DNA from 4 places in the Bradyrhizobium sp. NP1 genome. Region 1 is predicted to be linked to each of the others. Evidence: predicted binding sites of a transcription regulator. Region 1 holds the regulator's gene; each other region holds the start of a gene.
The links. The regulator LexA, encoded in region 1, represses DNA repair genes until DNA is damaged. The targets are predictions, from matches to a motif close to TGTTCNNNNTGTGTTCNG.

Region 1 (4,963 bases):
GTCGCGGAAGCCGCGCCGAACGCGCTGCGTCTCTATCAGCTCTATGTGCGCGGCGACGACGCCTTCGTCGAGGACGTGGTCAGCCGGGCGATCGCCAACGACTATGCCGCCTTCTGCCTCACGGTCGACACCGCCCATTACAGCCGGCGCGAGCGCGACATCGCCAAGCGCTACGTGCGCGAGAGCCGGCTGCGCGCCACCGGCGGCGACTACCAGAAGGCGCTCGACTGGCGCACGGTGAAGCTGATCAAGGACAAGTTCAAAATTCCGCTCGTCATCAAGGGCATCGCCACCGCCGAGGATGCCCAGATCGCGCTCGACCACGGCGTCGAGTGGATCTACGTCTCCAATCACGGCGGCCGCCAGCTCGATCACGGGCGCGGCGCCATGCACGTGCTGCCCGAGATCGTCGATGCCGTGAAGGGCCGCGCCAAGATCATGGTCGATGGCGGCTTCTGCCGCGGCAGCGACGTCGTCAAGGCGATCGCGGCCGGCGCCGACCTCGTCGGCATCGGTCGCCTGCAATGCTGGGCGCTGGCCGCAGCCGGCGAGGCCGGCGTGCTGCGCATGCTGGAATTGCTGGAGGACGAGGTGGTCCGCACCCTCGGCCTGCTCGGCGCCACGTCCTTCGCCAAGCTCGACAAGAGCTGCCTGCATCCGGCGACCGCGACCAATCCGCCCGGCGTGTTCAGCGCCTTTCCGCTGCTCGACATCGAGCCCTATCGTTACTGATGAGCCGCTTGGTAGGTGTTTCGAGCGCGATGACCTCACCCCGGCTCTCCCCCGGCGCCGCGGACGCCCTGTTGTTCGACCTCGGCCGCGTGGTGCTCGACATCGACTTCTCCCAGGCGATCGCATGCTGGGCGACCCACGCCCGATGCGCGCCGGCAGAGCTGGTCGCGCGTTTCGTGCGCGACGAGAGCTACCGGCAGCACGAGGTGGGCACCATCAGCGATGCCGCCTATTTCGACAGCCTGCGCGCGATGCTGGGGATCACCATTTCCGACGCCCAGTTCCTCGAAGGCTGGAACGCGATCTTCGCCGGCGAGATGCCCGGCATCGCCCCCCTGCTGGCGCGCGCCGCGCGGCGCATGCCGCTCTATGCCTTCTCGAACACCAACCGGCCGCACGTCGAGCACTTCTCGAAAGCCTATGGCCCCCTGCTCGGCCATTTCCGCGAAATCTACCTGTCCTCGACGATCGGCCTGCGCAAGCCGGATACCGCCGCCTATGATCATGTCGTGAAAGCGATCGGGGTGCCCGCCTCGCGCATTGTGTTCTTCGACGATCTCGCCGAAAACATCGAGGGTGCGCGGGCCTGCGGCCTGCAGGCGGTCGAGGTGCGATCGTCGCGCGACGTCGCCGACGCGCTCGAGGCACTCGGGATCTAGGAATTTTAGGAGTTTTCGCTGTGGCCCTCATGCCGGTTGCCGACGCTTTGGCCGCGATCCTCGCAGACAGCGAACCGCTGGAACAGGAAATGGTGGCGCTGGATGCCGCCTACCATCGCGTGCTGGCGCGCGATGTCGCTGCGCTGCGCAACCAGCCGCCGCAGGCGATGTCGGCGATGGACGGCTACGCGGTGCGCGCGGCGGATGCGGCGCAGGCAGGCGCGCGGCTGACCGTGATCGGCGAGGTCGCAGCCGGCCGCCCGTTCGAACGACGGGTCGGGCAAGGCGAGGCCGTGCGCATCTTCACCGGCGGCGTCATCCCCGACGGCGCCGATGCCGTGGTGATCCAGGAGGACACCGAGGCCGACGGCAACACCATCCGCATCACCGAGGCGGCCAGCGTCGGCCGCCATATCCGCGGCCCCGGCATCGATTTCAGGCAGGGCGAGGTGCTGCTGCAAGGAGGCACCCGGCTTGGCGACCGTCATCTGTCGCTCGCGGCCGCCATGAATCACCCCAACCTTCCGGTGCGGCGCCGGCCCAAGGTCGCGATCCTGGCGACCGGCGACGAGCTGGTGATGCCCGGCTCAACGCCCGGCCCGGGCCAGATCGTCTATTCCAACGGCTATTCGCTGCGCGCGCTGGCGCGCGCCGAGGGCGCCGACACGATCGATCTCGGGGTCGCCGCCGACACGCTGGAAGCGACCACGTCGGGCATCCGCCGCGCCCGGGATTCCGGCGCCGACATCCTGATCACGACCGGCGGCGCCTCGGTCGGCGACCATGACCTGGTGCACCGGTCGCTTCGGGCAGAAGGCGTGACCATGGCGTTCTGGCGCATTGCGATGCGCCCGGGCAAGCCGATGATGCACGGCCGGCTCGGCGCGCTCCGGGTGATCGGCCTGCCCGGCAATCCGGTTTCCTCCTATGTCTGCGCCTTCCTGTTTCTGGTGCCGTTGATTCGCGCGCTTTCGGGTCGCTCGGTGATTCACCATGCACGTGAAACCGCCCTGCTCGGCCGCGACGTCGGCGCCAACGATCAGCGCGAGGATTACTTGCGCGCGCGGCTCGACGAGCGCGACGACGGCACGCTGATCGCCACGCCGGTCAATCACCAGGACAGCTCGCTGGTTGCGAATCTCGCTGCGGCACAGGCACTTCTGATCCGTCCGCCATTTGCGCCGGCGGCGAAAGCGGGCGCGTCTTGCGACGTGCTGCGACTGCCTGACTGAGGCGATCGGGCAGCGGTTCCGCGCCCTCGGAGCGCGTTCACCGGAAATTAAGTGGTTGCGGAACACATATCGAACATATAGTGTCCGTTCATGATTTGTTTCGAGTGCTGGTATCTACTTTGATGCCGAGAATGGGAGCCGCGCTCCCGTGGTCGCATCAATCGGCACCATCAACCGGGGGACTTGCTCGAGATGCTCACGCGCAAACAGTACGAACTTCTGCGTTTCATCAATGAACGGCTGAAAGAGGCCGGCGTCCCGCCCTCGTTCGACGAGATGAAGGACGCACTCGACCTGCGCTCGAAATCCGGCATCCACCGCCTCATCACCGCACTGGAAGAACGCGGCTTCATCCGTCGCCTGCCCAACCGCGCCCGCGCCATCGAGGTGATCAAGCTGCCCGAGCTTTCCGCAAGCGGCGGCGGCAGCCGCCGCGGCTTCACCCCGAGCGTCATCGAAGGCAATCTCGGCAAGGGCCGCAGCGCCAGCTCCACCGCCGATGACGGTGAGCGTCCGGTCGCGGTGCCCGTCATGGGCCGCATCGCCGCCGGCACACCGATCGAGGCACTGCAGACCCGCAGCCACACCATCAGCGTGCCGCCCGACATGCTCGGCTCCGGTGAGCACTACGCGCTCGAGGTGCGCGGCGACTCCATGGTCGATGCCGGTATCCTCGACGGCGACATGGCTTTGATCCAGCGCAACGAGAGTGCCGACACCGGCGACATCGTCGTCGCGCTGATCGATGACGAGGAAGCGACGCTGAAACGTTTTCGCCGCCGAGGTGCTTCCATTGCGCTGGAGCCGGCCAACACGGCCTACGAGGTCCGGATACTCCCGCCGAACCGCGTCAAGATCCAGGGCAAGCTGATCGGGCTGTATCGGAAGTACTGAGTGGCACCGCGTACAGGACGGTCGCGGCGGTTGAACGCCGCCTCGGCCGCGTGTGGTGTTGTCGCGCGTTGCAAGGCTCGCATGCCAAACGGAGCAACGAGCCAGCGACAACAGCGCAAGCGCGCTCATGCTTATAAGGCGAAGCGCGTGACAGGAAACGTGACAAGAAAATGGGCAGCCGGGAAAACGCGCGCGCTGTCCTCATTGCTCGGACAGAAGCCCCCTGCCTATGCGCGAGAGGCCATTTTTGTTCCAAAGAAACTGCGCTTCACGCCAAACTAATTTGTGATGGCCGCGCAGGCCGCGAGTCGCAGAATTGCCTACAAGGAAGCCAAGGGTTGGCGTTATCGTCCACTTTGATAGGGCCCGCGCCTCCCGCAGCAAGATCGACAAACAACAATCGGTCTCCTCGCGGCACAGGCGAAAGGCATTGTGCGGCGAGCATGCTCAGGGACACGCACACAGGCACGGGTCGCTATCTCGAACGAGGAGCAACCCGATGTGTGACTACAGTCTGCATGCCGTGGCGTCCCGTCCCGCCGAGGTCGGCGAAGAACTGATCACAACGTCCTTCCGCGGGACTTCGACACGCGGCTTCGCAAGCGAGCGCGAACCAGGCGTCGCGGTTTGCCTGCTTCCCGGTACCGAGCTGGCCTTCGCCGCCGATGTCAGATACGACAGCCGGTGGATCTGGACCAAGACGATCAACTCGCGCGTCGGCAAGTTCGGCAAGATCGATCCGCTCGTGCCCGAACGGCACCATGACGCGATCGAATTTCCGGATGGCAGCTTCGTGCTGGTGACGCAACTGTGCGAAGGCCAGCGTGCGCGGGTGCTGCAACTCCCGGTGACGCAGCGAACCCCGGAGAAGGCAGCTCCTGCCGTGGAGACGCCGGCACCGCGACGGCAGCCCGTGGGTTGAGCGCGCCGCGCTAGTCGTCCGCCTGCAAATCGGTCTCCGCCGGTGTCGCATCGCGCGGAGCGGTTTGCGGTGACCTGAGAACAGGTGAGACGTCCACCTCGCCCTCGCCAGCGATTGCCAGGGACCATGGGCGGTCGAAGCCCTGCGGCTTGACCGCGCCGATGGAAAATCCCTGGCGCGTACGGCGAACCGACAGCGTGCCCTGCCTTTGCAGGCGCGCGCGGTCGATGGTTGCGGCCTCGCATTGCGCCGGCGCCTGCCGTGCCGTCACGACCAGCGCTGCACGCGCACAGTCGTCTCCAAGCGCCGCGGCATGATCGGCAAGCGTGACGAGCCCGCCATCGGCCATCGCGGCCACGCAGCCGGCCTCGTCGCAGGACACCCCCTCGCCAAGGCTGGCATCGACCGGCGGCCGCGGGTCGGCGTCCGCGGCCAGCCATTCCTTCACCAGAAACGCGTCCTTCGCCGTCCTCATCAGGTGCAGCCGCCCGTCCCGACCACGCACGGCGACGTTGCGGCCGTCG
Region 2 (4,963 bases), 1.9 Mb from region 1:
TTTCGCGGAATTGAACAAATACGATGCCACGACACACTTTATCGGACAGAGCACAATCTTTTCGCTGTCGCCCGACCGAGCCACAGGGGAAACCTACTGCCTGGCACATCACGTTACGGTCGACGATGGAAAGCGGCGCTTGATGCTCGCCGCGCTCCGCTACCTCGACACGTTCGTGAAGATGGACGGCTCGTGGCTGTTTGCGGAGCGCCGGCTCTACGTCGACTGGTTGGAGGAGCGCGCACTTTCATGACAGCGAGCCAGACGGGTTCAACGAGCGCCTCGGAATCGGAGACGAACGTTCCGGCGGCGGGCCAGAAGAATCTTGTCATCGTGGGCGCGACGGGAATGGTCGGTGGATACGCGCTCCGCTACATGCTCGATCACCCCGCCGTTGGGCATGTGACCTCTGTCGGGCGCAAGCCGGTCGGCATCCCGCACCCGAAGCTCGTCGAGGTTCTTCATCGAGACTTCGCGGATTGCTCGGCACTCGCGGAGGCGCTCTCTGGTCAGCACGCGGCAGTGTTTTGCCTGGGGACCTACACGGGGACGGTATCGGACAAAGAGCTACGCACGATAACCGTAGACTACACGATCGAGTTCGCGCGCGTTCTCCGTGGCAGCAGCCCCGCCGCGGCATTCGCATTTTTAAGCGGTGCTGGCGCAGACCCGACCGGACGAAGTCGGATGCCCTTTGCACGCTACAAGGGCGAGGCCGAGAACGCATTGCTCGCGGCGGGCTTCCCCGGCGTTTACCTCTTCCGACCCGCATATATCTACCCGGGGACGCCGCGGAGGGAACCGAATTTCAGCTACCGCCTGTTGCGCGCGATCTACCCTGCGTTTCGGGTGCTGTTCCCCCACCAGGTGATCCGCGCCGACGATCTGGCCCGAGTGATGGTCGAGGTCACGTTGCAGCGAACGGATGAGCGCCGAGGTCCGGTCTTCGAGAACCGCGACATCCAAGGTATTGCCGAGTCGCTTTGCCCAAATGGCATCCCGGATTTTTCATAGACGAACTCCGCTCCACCTCCCGCCTCTTTGGCTTGCATCGTGAAGCCACGTTAACTTCAAGGAGCTGTTCGGCTCGATTTCCCGGCCCGCGCTCGCGCCCGATCCCTGCAACGCGAGCAGGAATACGTGTTGGCCGAGACAGGGCGATCAATGTGCGCGTGCTGGACGCCGGTTGCGAACTTTCTCACCGCCTGACAGGAGCTGATCGTACAATCGGTCGAGCTCGCGCGCCTGATCGGGCGTGACATCCTCGAAATCCAACGCTTTCAAATCGTGCTGAGTTGGTTGGTAGTTGCGACCATTTTGAATCGGCCACTCACCTTTGTGAGGTAGCCGAGCATCCTCTGCCAATCCAGCGCTCGCCGGCAACAACGACGCCAGAACCATTACACCAACAAAAACGATCTTGCCTGGCATGGCTCGCTCCCAGTTGTCGATCTTGAACGAAGTCAAAAGTCACCGACTCCACGAGTGAAGAAGCTTGCGCGGCAGAGCGGTGACCATCCTGCGGCCGCCGAGCTTGAGGGCCATTTACCCCAGCAACATCTGCGCGAAAGGATCGCGCGCAGGCATATGGGGTTGCACGGTTCGCGGCGCGGATCCGCAATCCACGTGGCGAACTTGGACGCTCGGCCGGACCACATACTGGTCCGGAACATACGCGGCGTCAGGTGCACGCGCGGCAGGAATGCCAAGCGCAATGGTTCTCACTGCCAACATTGCGTAAACGAGAACAGCACGTCGCGATCGATCAGCACTCACTGCGATTCTCCCGTGTAGCAGGGTTATGGCGCACCATAGAGCGGACCCGGAAAGGGCTGGCTCTTCTTCCTTCGAGACCGATTTATCGCAGCCTTAATCCAACAAGATTAGGTGATGGATCCGGTCACCCGAGGCGTCGGGCCAGCGAGTAGTCGCGATGGATATTTCGACCTCGCGCAGAAAACCTCGCAGCCCCTCGACAACCCGTTCGGCACGAGGTTGTCACCGATGTCTCAGGTGCGATCTGTTACCTGTCGGACCTTACGCATGATGCAGCTCGTTAGTTCGTCCTGAACGAGCTCAGCTCCTGCGTGCCCAAAGTCGAATGTTGAAAGGGCACGTGCCTCCCGCGTCCGCCTCTTTGGCTTGCATTGTGAAGCGCCACGCCGGAGCCCCGGGAGGCAGAACCACCATTGACTTAATGTTCTCTTTTTGTTCTTATGGTCAAATACTCCAAATGTCGCGGCGGAACGGTCGGGATGGAAACGACGGCCAGCATCCTCCACGCGGATCTCGACGCCTTCTATGCATCCGTCGAGCAGCTGCTCAACCCATCTCTGCGCGGCAAGCCGATCGCGGTCGGCGGCGGCGTCGTGCTCGCCGCGTCCTACGAAGCCAAGGCCTTCGGCGTCAGCGGTGGCATGTCCGGATGGCGGGCGCGCGAACTCTGTCCACACCTGATCTTCGTCGACGGCCATTTCGAGCAATACAAGCGGCTGGGTGATGCGGCGATCGATGTGCTCAATGATTTCACCCCGCTGGTCGAGCGGATTTCAATCGACGAGGCCTTCGCCGACGTTGCAGGCTGCACGCATCTGTTCGGATCGCCGGGCGAGATCGCCAGTGCGGTCCGGCGCCGCGTCCGCGCAGAGCTTGGCCTGCCGATCTCGATTGGCGTCGCACGCACCAAGCACCTGGCCAAAGTCGCCTCGCAAGTGGCTAAGCCCGACGGGCTGGTGGTGGTCGATCCCGACGCCGAGCTCGCTTTTCTGCATGAGCTACCCGTCGAGCTGATGTGGGGTGTCGGCCCGGTCACCAGAGCCCGACTCGCCGAAATCGACATCCATACCATCGGGCAGCTTGCGAGGGCGCCGGGATCGTCGCTCGAGCAGCTACTCGGTCGCGCGGCCAGGAAGAAGTTGACAGCATTGGCGTGGAACCGCGATGCGCGAGAGATCAAAGCGCATGGCCGGGCGCACTCGGCCGGCGCGCAGGCGGCACTCGGCAAAAGGCCTGCCGACGAGCAGGTGTTCGGCCCTGCGCTGCGTCATCTTGCCGACAGGGTTGCCACCCGGCTGCGGGCGAGCGTGCGGCCCGGGCGAACCGTGACCGTCCGCGTTCGTTTCGCCGACCTTCGATCGGTCACGCGCTCCGTCACGCTCGATGCGCCGATCTCGGCGACCGCGATCCTGGCCGAGATCGCCGAGCAGCTCGTACGCAGGGTGCTTGCTGATCATCCCGACGAGAAGACGATCTCGCTGCTGGCGATCTCTGTGTCGCACCTCGAGACGCGCTGGGACATGCAACTCGAACTGCCACTCGGACTCGACGACGAGAAGCGCCGGCCCGGCACGAGGCAAGGGATGGCGCGCTGGTCGGCTGACCACGCCATCGACCTGATCCGCGATCGCTTCGGGCACGAGGCGGCCGGATATGGATCCGTCGCGCTGGATTTCGCCCGTTCCGTCCCTGACGCGTTTCGCGAGCTTGCGCAGAAGGACCTTTAATCCGGCGCGCGCATGCCGTTTCCAGGCGAGAGCTCGCCCGGTTGTGTCCTGAACGGCGCCGGTTGGTTTCTGTTCACGGCGCAACATTCTCAGGATTCGCGCCCGTTGTCGTCCTCGTATGGCTCGGACGTCGTTCCATCTCTCGCCACAGGAGACTGACGAAGACGCTTGCCAGAACGAACGGTACGCCGAAGAAGAGATACATCTGTTCGACGGGGAAAGCACCCGCTACCAAAAACCCCGCTGCCGGCGGCGCCAGAACCGCGCCGATGCGACCAAATCCGAGCGCCCAGCCGACGCCGGTCGCACGCATGAAGGCCGAATAGACGGTCGCGGAAAACGCCAGCAAGGCATACCCCGCCGCAGACGTGCAAAATCCGGAGAGGAACACTACGCCTGTCATAAGCGGCTTGCTGCCCAGAGAAAGGCCGACGAGCGCAATCAATATGCCGCCGACCGCGAGCGCGATCATCAGTACCTGATCGGACCGCAGCCGCGCGGGCGCGGCTCCGATAGCTATCGTTCCCAAAACCCCGCCGAGATTGTAGACGCCGGTCATCTGACCGGCTGTTGCAACCGACCAGCCCGCCTGCTGCATGAGGGTCGGCGACCAGAAAGCATTCACGACAAGCGCAGACCACACCATCAGCGAGGTGAGCCACAACCACGTCGTCTTTACTCGCTCTTCGGCGACGAAAAGTTGCTGGACCGTTGTCGTCGTGCCCATCCGTTGTCCTGCCGCAGGTGGCCGCTTCACGTCCTCCTTGGGCAGGGCGACGGCTATGACCGCCGTGGCCGCGAGCGGCACGATCCCGCCGAGAAAGAACACCGCTCTCCAACCGAACATGGGAATCAGCACCGAGCTGACGAGGCCGGCGGCCATGCCGCCGAGCGGCACAGCCACCGACATCAGAGTGACGACGCGCGCCCGTTTGTCGGGCGGAGCCTGATCGGAGGCGAGGCTCACATAAATCGGCGTGGCACCTCCAAGACCGATGCCGGCAAACAGCCGAAACAACAACAACAGATCGAAAGAGCTCGTAACGGCCATCGCCAGGGAGCAAACGGCAAACAGCGCCGTCGTGCCGACCAGCGGCCACTTTCGACCCAGCCGGTCGCCGAGAGGTCCGAACACCATCGAGCCGGTAAGAAAGCCGATCTGAAAGGCGCTGGACAGCCAACCGAAATGGACGGTCAGAACATTCAGATCGGTCGCAATTTCCTTCGCGGCGGGCCCGACCGATTGCATGTCGAACCCGTCCAGGAATGCCACCACCGAGCAAAGGAGGACGACACGCAGTTGCAGGGAACCCACGTCACCCTCCCGTCGCTCGAGTTACGCCATCAGCGAGTCAAAGGTGATCGGTGAACCAGTCGGCGATCAGACTCGCCGCCGGCTCCTGGCGATCGAGCTGCACGTGGGCAGCGCCGCCCTCCTCCGCGGTGTAAACGCGCATTTG
Region 3 (4,963 bases), 370 kb from region 1:
AACCCTTCGTGCTGGAAGCCCGCTATCGGCGCGCCGACGGCGAATGGCGCTGGATGCGATCGGAATCACAGCCACGCTGGGACGCCGCCGGCAAGCATATCGGCTTCATCGGCGTCGCCCACGACATCACGACCTCGAAGCGGGCCGAGATCGAATTGCGCCGGCTCAACGAGACGCTGGAGCAGCGCATCCGCCAACGCACCTCGCAGCTCCAGTCGAGCGAGGCGCAGCTCCGCGCCATCCTGGAGACCAGCCATCAGTATCAGGGGCTGCTCGGCCTCGACGGCGAGGTGCTCTACGTCAACAAGATCGCTCTTGTCGGGATCCGCGCCGCGGCGCGCGACGTCATCGGCCGCCCGTTCTGGGAGACGCCTTGGTTTACCGCAACTCCAGGCATGCCCGAGAACATCCGCGGCGCCTTTTTGAAGGCGCGCAACGGCAGCGAGGTCCGGCTCGAGGTGCGGTTGCGTCTGCCGGTTGGCGACCGCCATTTCGAATGCGTGATGCGGCCGGTGTTCGACCAGGACGGCAAGGTCTCCGGCGTGGTGCCGGAAGCGGTCGACGTCACCGAGCGCCGCCAGGCCGAGGAATTGCTGCGCCAGTCGCAGAAGATGGAGGCGGTCGGCCAGCTCACCGGCGGCGTCGCGCACGATTTCAACAACCTGCTGACGATCATCCGCTCGGCCACCGACTTCCTGCGCCGGCGCGAGCTCTCCGACGATCGGCGGCGCCGCTATGTCGATGCGATCGCCGAGACGGTGGAGCGCGCTTCCAAGCTGACCGCGCAGCTGCTCGCCTTTGCCCGGCGCCAGCCGCTCAAGCCGCAGGTGTTCAATGTCGGCAGCCAGGTGGAAACCGTCGCGCAGCTCATTCGCCCGCTGGTCGGCGGCCGGATCGCGATCGACGTCGCAGTCGATGGTCCCGAATATTTCGCGATCGCCGACGTCGCGCAGTTCGAGACGACCCTGGTGAACCTGGCAATCAACGCGCGCGACGCGATGGAAGGCGAAGGCCGCCTCACCTTCTCCGTCCGCAAGAGCGGCGCGATCCCCGTACTGCGCGGCCAGCCGGCACGCGCGGGGGATTTCGTTGCGATTTCCGTCACCGACACCGGCACCGGCATCCCAGCCGAGCATCTCGCGGCGATCTTCGAGCCCTTCTTCACGACCAAGGAGGTCGGCAAGGGCACCGGGCTTGGCCTGAGCCAGGCATTCGGCTTCGCCAAGCAGTCAGACGGCGATATCGAGGTTGCAAGCGAAGTTGGACGCGGCTCAACCTTCACGATCTACCTGCCGCGGGTCGCGATCGCGGAGAGCGGCGCGAACCTTGCCGCGGGCGCGAGCGAGCCCGCCAGCGCCGGGCGCGGCTACCGCATCCTGGTCGTCGAGGACAATGACGATGTGGGGCGTTTCTCGACCGAGCTGCTCGAGGATCTCGGCTATACGGTGCGCCGGGTCGCCGACGCCGATGCCGCGCTTGCGATCCTGGCCGAGAACGAATTCGACCTGGTGTTCTCCGACGTGATCATGCCCGGCATGGATGGCGTCGAGCTCGCCGGCATCATCCGCACGCGCTATCCCGGCCTGCCGGTGGTGCTCACCAGCGGGTACAGCAACGTGCTCGCGGAAAACGCCGACCGCGGCTTCGAACTGATCCAGAAGCCCTACTCGGTGGAGCAGCTGTCACGCATCCTGCGCAAGGCGATGTCGGAGCGTATCGCCGCTCGCTGATACGTCTGCTGCGCTCAGTCGTGCGCGACGACCCGCGGCTTCTCGCTCTTCTCCGCCGCACGCGGAGAGGACTTCAGCCGCTCCTGCACGGTAGGCAGCCGATCGGTGCCGCCGGCCGCTTTCCAGTCGTCGATCAGAACGACCAGTTCGCGCCGCATCGCGATCAGCCGCGTCGCGGATTCCGCGCAGTCCAGGCCTAGCTTGACCTGCTCGCGGACCGTGGCCTCGGCTTCGATCATGTCCGCACGCAAGGCACTCATCTTGCGCCGGATCTCATTAATTCTGTTGTCCATGGCTTGTTAGAACAAAAAGAGAACATAGAGTCAAGCCCCAGACCCTATTTGGAGGCGGATATGACCGATGTTCAAGAGCGATTACGTTCACAAATGACGCGCGCCCAGGCCGGAAAGCTGAAAAGGCTTAGCCGGGAAGCCTACCAGCCGCGCCAATTCGAGGAAAATCTGACCCAAGCCGAGGCGCTCCGGCGCATAGGCGCCCTGGAGGCGGAAATTGCGCTGGCGGACTCATTCTAGGGTCGCGCGCCTCACCCCTGCCTGCCGCCCGGATGGCGGCCGAGAGTTGCGCCCGCACCGGAAATCGGGAACCTAGGCTGGGCTCGCGCGAAGGACCGCTGTAACAAATCCGTCGCACGGCAGAACTAGACAGGCGGCGACCAGAATCCGCCATTTGCCATGCCTCGGGGGAATGCCATGCGCCGCGCCATCCTGTTGTTGTCCGCAAGCCTGTTCGCGCTCGGCGCTGCCCCCGCTTTCGCGCAGAACAACACGCCGCACAACCTGATCCTGTTCATTCCGGACGGCTTGCGCGGCCGCATCGTCACGCCTGCCACCGCACCCGCGATGGCCGCGCTGCGCGACCAGGGCGTTCACTTCAGGAATTCGCACTCGCTGTTTCCGACCTTCACCATGGCGAACGGATCGGCAATCGCGAGCGGCCACTATCTCGGCGACACCGGCACCTTCAGCAACACCATCTACACCGCGTTCAGCTCCGCGCCGGCGGGCGACACGGTGGTGCCCTTCATCGAGAACGACGCCGTGCTCGGCGATGTCGACGAGCATTTCGGCGGCGACTACCTCAATGAGGAAACCATCCTGAAGATGGCGCGCGGACAGGGATTCAGCACGGCGGCGATCGGCAAGGTCGGCCCGACCCTGATCTTCGATCACACCGACCGCGGCAAGAACACCATCGTGATCGACGACTCGACCGGCGCTAAGAGCGGCGTTCCGCTGTCCGACGAGATGAAGGACGCGCTGACCAAGGCCGGACTTGCGCTGGCGACGCCCTCGCGCGGCGACAACGGCAAGGCGGGCGACGCCAAGACGCCGGGCACCACGGTCGCCAATGTCGCACAGCAGGCCTATATGGCCGACGTCGCCACCAAGGTCGTGCTGCCGATGTTCAAGGCGCGCGCAAAACCGTTCGTGCTGGTGTTCTGGTCGCGCGACCCCGACGGCAGCCAGCACAACACGGGCGACAGCCTCAACACGGTCACGCCGGGGATCAACGGGCCGACCTCGATGGCCGGCATCAAGAACGCCGACGACAATTTGGCGCAACTGCGCAAGGCGCTCGACGACCTCGGGCTTGCCGCCACCACCAACATCGTCGTCACCTCCGACCACGGCTTCTCCACGATCTCCAAGGAGAGCAAGACGAGCCCGTCGGCCAAGCTAAGCTATGACGACACCCCGAAGGATTTCCTGCCCATGGGCTTCGTCGCGCTCGATCTCGCAAAGGCGCTCGATCTGCCGCTGTTTGATCCCAACGACAAGAACGCGCGCGTCGCCGAAGGCGCCCATCCGAAGGCGGGCAACGGCGTGCTCGGCAAGGATCCGGCCAAGCCCGATCTGGTCGTCGCCACCAATGGCGGCTCGGACCTGATCTACCTGCCGAACAAGGACAGGAAGCTTGCTGCGCGCACCATCAAGGCGCTGCTCGACCAGGATTATGTCAGCGGCCTCTTCGTCGACGACGCGCTCGGCCGCTTTCCGGGCACGCTGCCGATGTCGCAGATCGGCATGAAGGGCACGGCGGTGACGCCGACGCCCTCGATCGTCGTCAATTTCCGCTCCTATTCGTCGGGATGCGACGAGCCGACCAACTGCTCGGTCGAGATCGCCGACACGGTGCTGCGCCAGGGCCAGGGCATGCATGGCAGCTTCGGTCGCGGCGACACCTTGAACTTCACGGCCGCGATCGGCCCGGATTTCAAGTCGGGCTTTGTCGATCCCCTGCCCGTCAGCAATGCCGATGTCGGCGCGACCGCGGCGCGCATCCTCGGCCTGAAACAGAACGCCAAGGGCGAACTGATCGGACGCGTGATGACCGAAGCGATGCCGAATGGCGCGACGCCTAAGGCATTCGCCGGCTCGGTCAAGTCGGAGCCGGCCGCGAACGGGCTGCGCACCGTGCTCAACTTCCAGCGCGTCGGAGCCCAGCGCTATTTCGACGCCGCCGGCTTCCCCGGCCGCACCGTCGGGCTGGAGGCGGACGGCGGCAAGCAGAAGACGGCCGGGAAATAGCAGGGCGTTACATCTAGCGACTTCTGGCGGATTTCTTCTTCGGCACTTTCTTGCCCTTCTTGCGGGCCTTGGAAAGGCCGATCGCGATCGCCTGCTTGCGGCTCTTGACCTTGCCGGCCCTGCCACCACGGCCGCTCTTCGCGGTGCCCTTCTTGTAGCGGCGCATCTCGTTCTCTACGTCGCTGCCCGCGCTTCTCGAGTATTTGCGCTTTTTCGCCTTGCGCGCCATCGGATGTCTCCGTCCCAAAGACGGTAGAACCGCTGCGGATGCCGGATGGTTCCAGTCGGCACATGCGAGCCGGCTTGAGAACGCGCGTGCTCTGAAAAACAAAACGGCGGGCTAGTGTGGTGGTTCGGAAGTTCTCTTCATTTGTTCGGCGAGTTCGTCAAGAGAACTTCCGAACTAAAACCACACTAGAATCATAAATTTTGCGAGTGTCCTTTCGGACCCGAAGTTCGCAAAAGAGCCCGCCGCAAAATGATGCGAACTTCGTGTCCGGGACACTAGGCCCGCCGTCTGCAAGATCGTCCAGCCGATCCGAGGATCACAGCATGCCGATGTCGAGCACGGCAGGCAGTTGCGAAAGCGGAATGGCGGTCGCACCGACGATCGTTGCAACCATCGCCATCAGCGCGCGGTTGCTGCGCCGCTTGCCGCGCATCTGTCTGGCGATCCATTCCAGC
Region 4 (4,963 bases), 1.6 Mb from region 1:
TGCGTCCTGCGCCGGTGAGAGGGGCGTTACGCGTCGTCACGAACGTTGGAGCGGGATGCGATGGACGTGATGGCGTCGCCAGACGAGCGGCGACTATTGCGGGCGGCGAAGTCGTGTGGTCCTGGCATCCCGACGCTGATGCCAAGTTTGCGGATGATGATCTGCAGGCGACGGTGGCAAGAAAGCCCGGTCACCGGGGAGAGCACGAAGGAACCCGTTAAAACCAATCGCGCGGGGAAGGCCGGATTGTTTCGGTCAAACCTGTGGTGACTAACTCGTGTGCTTTTTTGTTGCACGCGAGGCCGCGGGTGCGATCGGCACCCGGCTTTCCCTGCGCCCTCTGCTGTCAGAGGGATCGTTATTCGCAAAACTCGGGCGCAAGCGCGCCGCGGGAAGGCGACCTTGTACGTCTCCGTCGTCATGCTCAGCGCAAGCGGGGCATCCAGTATCCCAGAGGCGTCTCAAGTGAGCACGGCCGTCTCTGGAATACTGGATCGCCCGGTCGAGCCGGGCGATGACAGCCCAATAGCTCTTTGACATTTGAATCCGGAAATCGGAGGCGATGCCGTCCCGGCGAACGCCAGGACCCATGATCATGGCTGTTTCGTCCCATGCGGGGATCGTAGGGTGGGCAAAGCGAAGCGTGCCCACCATCAAATGTTTCACTTCGATAAGGGTGGGCACGTCGCTACGCTCCTTTGCCCACCCTACAGCTCCTCGTAATGACGGTTCTAAAGCTTCATCTCCCAGGTCTCGCCGACCAGGTCGACGCCGAAGCTGTGATGCTTTTTCTGATCGGTGCGGAGGAAGCCGGCGCGCTGATAGATGTCGCGCGCGGCGACGAGGCTGCTCTGAGTCCACAGCGTGATCGCCGAATAGCCGGCCTCGCGCGCGAAGCGGATGCATTGCTCGACCAGCGCGCGCCCGATGCCGAGACCGCGCGCCTTTTTTTCCACCAGCAGCAGCCTGAGCTTGGCGACATCGCCGCTTCCCCGGACCAGGAAGATCGAACCCGCCGGCTCGCCGTCGACCTCCGCGATCCAGCAATGCTCGCGCGCGGGATCGAAGTTCCTCAAAAACTCCGCCGCGATCTCGGCGACCAGCGCCTCGAAGGAAATGTCCCAGCCATATTCCTGGGCATAGACCGCGCCGTGGCGCGAAATCACCCAGCCGATGTCGCCGGGCCGATGGCTGCGCAGCAGGAAGCCTGCGCCTTTTCGCGCCGGCGGCTCCAGCGCCTGCTCGATCCGCGTCATTGCGCCGACCACGGCGGCACGCTCGTTCTCGTCGAGGCTTCCGAGCAGGTGGCCGACGTCGCTGCGCGAGCGCGCATCGAGCGCGGCGAAGGCCTTGCGGCCCGCGGCGGTCAACTCGATCTCGCTGGTGCGTCGATCATCGCTGGACGGTGTGCGCGCCACGATCCCGCGCCGCTGCAGCGCCTTCAGCGTGCGGCTGAGGAAGCCGGCGTCGAGGCCGAGCGTTCGGGTCAGCTCGGTGGCGCTGCAGCGCGGATGATGCGCGATCTCGTAGATGATCCGCGCCTCCTGCAGCGTCCAGGGGCTGTCGAGCAGCTTCGGCTCGATGATGCCGAGCTTCTGCGTGTAGAAGCGGCTGAAGCCGCGCACGGCGGCAATCTGGTTGTCCAGGGCAGTATTTGATTTCATCAAGCGATTATTTGACAAAATCAACCATAATGCAAGACCTGTTGCGACCTGCGGCCGGTTCACGCCACCACGATGCGGCTGCGCAGAAGGATGCGGGAGGAGCGGCCGAGCCTGCGGATCAGGCGGGCCTCGGCGCGGCCATTGTCGCCGGCGTGGCCGCCGAGCCGCTCATAATGGTCGCGGGCGATCAGGAGGCCCTGTTCGGCGGAGGGGCCCAAGAACAGGCGGGTCAAGGTCTTGAAGCGGTCGCGCAAAGCCACCTCGGCATAGGGCGAGCGGGCGTAGCGGAACATACCGGCGCGCGGCCGCCCGCCCGCCGCCACGCTCTGGATGAATTGGCTGGTTTCCTCGATCCAGCCGGCATCGAGCACGGCGCCGGCGTGCAGGAACATCAGCCAGGGCGAGCGCGCCTGCCGCGCGCCGGCGGCAAGCGCGGCAGCCCGCGATCCCGCAAAGCGCAGGAACCGGCAGCCGGCGACATCGGCGACCCGCTCGATCACATTATTGTCGGCGCGGTCGACCAGCAGCACCTCGCGCACCAGGCCTGCGGCGGCGCCCGGCACCAGCGCGGCCAGGGTGGCGACCGCCGGTGCCTCGGCGCCTTCGGTCGCGATGATGACGCTCAGCATGATCGAGGCTTCGGGGTCCAGGAAGCGTGAAAAACGCTGCACTGTTATCATCTTGTCACAAGCTGCGCAGCCTCCCGCCGTGCAGCTATTTGCGGCAGCCCGGCCGCTCCTCACCCGAATGTGTTCTTGCTTTGTTCTTGTGGCCTGCTAATGATGGAGCCATGAGTCGAGCATCCTCTCATGCCCTCAAGCACCCGCCGGTCAAGGCGCCCTCCGAGCCGGCGGGTGCGCCCAAGGATATTGTCGAGAAGGATCTTGTCGAGAAGGATTTTCCCGAGCTTGACGTTGCGATCGAAGCGCCGCGGCGGCGCGGGCGCGGCGCGCAATCCAACGCCAGCGGCCGCTATGAGGCCGAGGCGCGCACGGCCTTCGACGACGGCTGGCAAAGCCTCGACGAGCTGCCGCCGTTCAAGACCACGGTCGCGCTCGACAGCTCGCGCAAGGTGATTGCCCGCAACGACTCCCCGGATATCGGCTTCGACCGCTCCATCAATCCGTATCGCGGCTGCGAGCATGGCTGTGTCTACTGCTTCGCGCGGCCGACCCATGCCTATCTCGGCCTCTCGCCGGGGCTCGATTTCGAATCGAAGCTGCTGGCGAAGCCCGATGCGCCCGCGCTGCTCGAGAAGGAGCTTGCGGCGCCCGGCTACGAACCGCGCATGATCGCGATCGGCACCAACACCGATCCCTATCAGCCGATCGAGCGCGAATGGAAGATCATGCGCGGCATTCTCGAAGTGCTGGAACGTGCCGGCCACCCCGTCGGCATCGTCACCAAATCGGCGCTCGTCGTGCGCGACATCGATATCCTGCAGCGGATGGCGAAACGCAGCCTGGTCAAGGTCGCGCTCTCGGTGACGACGCTCGACCCGAAGCTCGCGCGCACCATGGAGCCGCGCGCCTCGACGCCGCCGAAGCGGCTGGAGGCCTTGCAGCAGCTTGCCGCGGCCGGCATTCCAACGACCGTGATGGTCGCGCCGGTGATACCGGCGCTCAACGACGCCGAGATCGAGCGCATCCTCGATGCCGCCGCTCACGCCGGCGTCAAGGAGGCAAGCTATGTGCTGCTGCGGCTGCCGCTCGAGGTGCGCGACCTGTTCCGCGAATGGCTGCTTGCGAACTATCCGGACCGCTATCGCCATGTCTTCACGCTGATCCGCGACATGCGCGGCGGCCGCGACTATGACTCGCAGTGGGGAACGCGGATGAAGGGCACTGGACCGATGGCCTGGATGATCGGGCGCCGCTTCGAGATCGCCTGCGAGAAGCTCGGGCTCAACAAGCGCCGCTCCAGGCTTACGACCGATCATTTCGTGAAGCCGAAAGGCGGCGGCCAGCAGCTCAACCTGTTCTAGCGTCGGTCCGAAGACAACGAGTAAGAAGACAACGAGCAAGTGGAGAGTAAGAAATGAGCGAGCCCGTGCCTGTCCCGCGCTTCACCGTCATCACGCTCGGCGTCGTCGACATGCGGCGGGCGATCTCGTTCTACGAGGCGCTCGGCTTCGCGCGGAAGATGCGTGCGACCGGCGAGGCCGTGGCATTCTTTGAAACTGGCGCCACCGTGATCGGGCTGTTCCCATGGGACGAGCTCGCCGGGGAGGCGGAAGTTGCCGTTGCGCCGCGGCCGCAGGCGTTCCGTGGGGTGACGCTGGCCTGGAACTGCCGTTCGGTGGAGGAGGTAGATACCGTGCTCGCGTTCGCGGTCGCGAAGGGCGCTTCGCTGATCAAGAAAGCAGGTCGGACCAGTTATGGCGGCTATTGCGGCCATTTCGCCGATCCCGATGGCCATTTGTGGGAGGTCGTGGTCGCGCCGGGCGTCGAGGTCGGCGAGGACCGCCGCGTTCATCTGAAAGACTAGCCGCCGTCATCGCATGGCAGCTTGAATAATGGGAATTGCGCCGAGTTCCCGGTTGCGCGGGCGCGTCCGCCGGCGCAACGATCCCGTCCATGATTCGGGACGAGAGCGCGAAGAAATCCCGCCAGGGGACGGCGAAGGCCGGCAGGGAAAAAGCCGGCAAGGAAAAAGCCGGCAGGGAAAAAGCCGGAAAGGAAGACGCGAAGCCGCCGAAGGGCGTGATCGCGGTGGCCCCGCCGAGCTTCCGGCGCGAGCGCGCGCTGATCAAGCGCGGCATCTGGCCGATCGCGGGCTGCGACGAGGCGGGCCGCGGCCCGCTCGCTGGTCCCGTGGTGGCGGCGGCCGTGGTGCTCGATCCCAAGCGAATCCCGAAGGGGATCGACGATTCCAAGCGGCTTTCTGCGGAGCGGCGCGAGGAACTGTTCGAGGAAATCTGCGCGACGTCCGCCTTCGCCGTGGCCTTTGCTTCGCCGGCGCGGATCGACCGCGACAATATCCTGCGCGCATCGCTGTGGGCGCTGTCGCGCGCGGTCCATGCGCTGCCGGAAACGCCAAGGCATGTGTTTGTCGACGGCAGAGACCGCATCGATGTTCCTTGCGACTGCGACGCGGTGATCGGCGGCGACGGAATCGTGGTGTCGATCGCGGCGGCCTCGATCATCGCCAAGGTGACCCGCGACCGGCTGATGCGGGCGCTCGCCGAATCCTGCCCCGGCTACGGCTTCGAATCCCACAAGGGCTACAGCGTGCCGGAACATCTGGAGGCGCTGGATCGGCTGGGGCCGTCGGCGCATCATCGCAGCTTCTTTGCCCCG

Region 2: a site for LexA is predicted at 2,199-2,216, ahead of dinB (DNA polymerase IV). Genes of this name have one in related genera too.
Region 3: a site for LexA is predicted at 2,031-2,048, ahead of QOU61_RS16040 (DUF3072 domain-containing protein). Genes of this name have one in related genera too.
Region 4: a site for LexA is predicted at 2,415-2,432, ahead of QOU61_RS10365 (PA0069 family radical SAM protein). Genes of this name have one in related genera too.

The regions. Positions count from the first base shown of each region.
Region 1 is NZ_CP127385.1:3,737,059-3,742,021, reverse strand. Features, by position in the region: gene QOU61_RS17895 (alpha-hydroxy acid oxidase) at 1-732, shown strand, start outside; gene QOU61_RS17890 (HAD-IA family hydrolase) at 762-1,391, shown strand; gene QOU61_RS17885 (molybdopterin molybdotransferase MoeA) at 1,412-2,623, shown strand; gene lexA (transcriptional repressor LexA) at 2,816-3,517, shown strand; gene QOU61_RS17875 (hypothetical protein) at 4,017-4,439, shown strand; gene QOU61_RS17870 (ComEC/Rec2 family competence protein) at 4,450-4,963, opposite strand, start outside.
Region 2 is NZ_CP127385.1:1,803,786-1,808,748, reverse strand. Features, by position in the region: gene QOU61_RS08665 (nuclear transport factor 2 family protein) at 1-253, shown strand, start outside; gene QOU61_RS08660 (NAD(P)H-binding protein) at 250-1,014, shown strand; gene QOU61_RS08655 (hypothetical protein) at 1,162-1,431, opposite strand; gene dinB (DNA polymerase IV) at 2,256-3,503, shown strand; gene QOU61_RS08645 (MFS transporter) at 3,577-4,818, opposite strand; gene QOU61_RS08640 (alpha/beta hydrolase family protein) at 4,856-4,963, opposite strand, start outside.
Region 3 is NZ_CP127385.1:3,368,517-3,373,479, reverse strand. Features, by position in the region: gene QOU61_RS16050 (PAS domain-containing hybrid sensor histidine kinase/response regulator family protein) at 1-1,730, shown strand, start outside; gene QOU61_RS16045 (hypothetical protein) at 1,745-1,969, opposite strand; gene QOU61_RS16040 (DUF3072 domain-containing protein) at 2,084-2,263, shown strand; gene QOU61_RS16035 (alkaline phosphatase family protein) at 2,441-4,279, shown strand; partial or broken gene QOU61_RS16030 (DUF6496 domain-containing protein) at 4,302-4,508, opposite strand; gene QOU61_RS16025 (hypothetical protein) at 4,825-4,963, opposite strand, start outside.
Region 4 is NZ_CP127385.1:2,159,214-2,164,176, forward strand. Features, by position in the region: gene QOU61_RS10355 (bifunctional helix-turn-helix transcriptional regulator/GNAT family N-acetyltransferase) at 732-1,664, opposite strand; gene QOU61_RS10360 (glycosyltransferase family protein) at 1,724-2,293, opposite strand; gene QOU61_RS10365 (PA0069 family radical SAM protein) at 2,455-3,648, shown strand; gene QOU61_RS10370 (VOC family protein) at 3,702-4,151, shown strand; gene rnhB (ribonuclease HII) at 4,241-4,963, shown strand, end outside.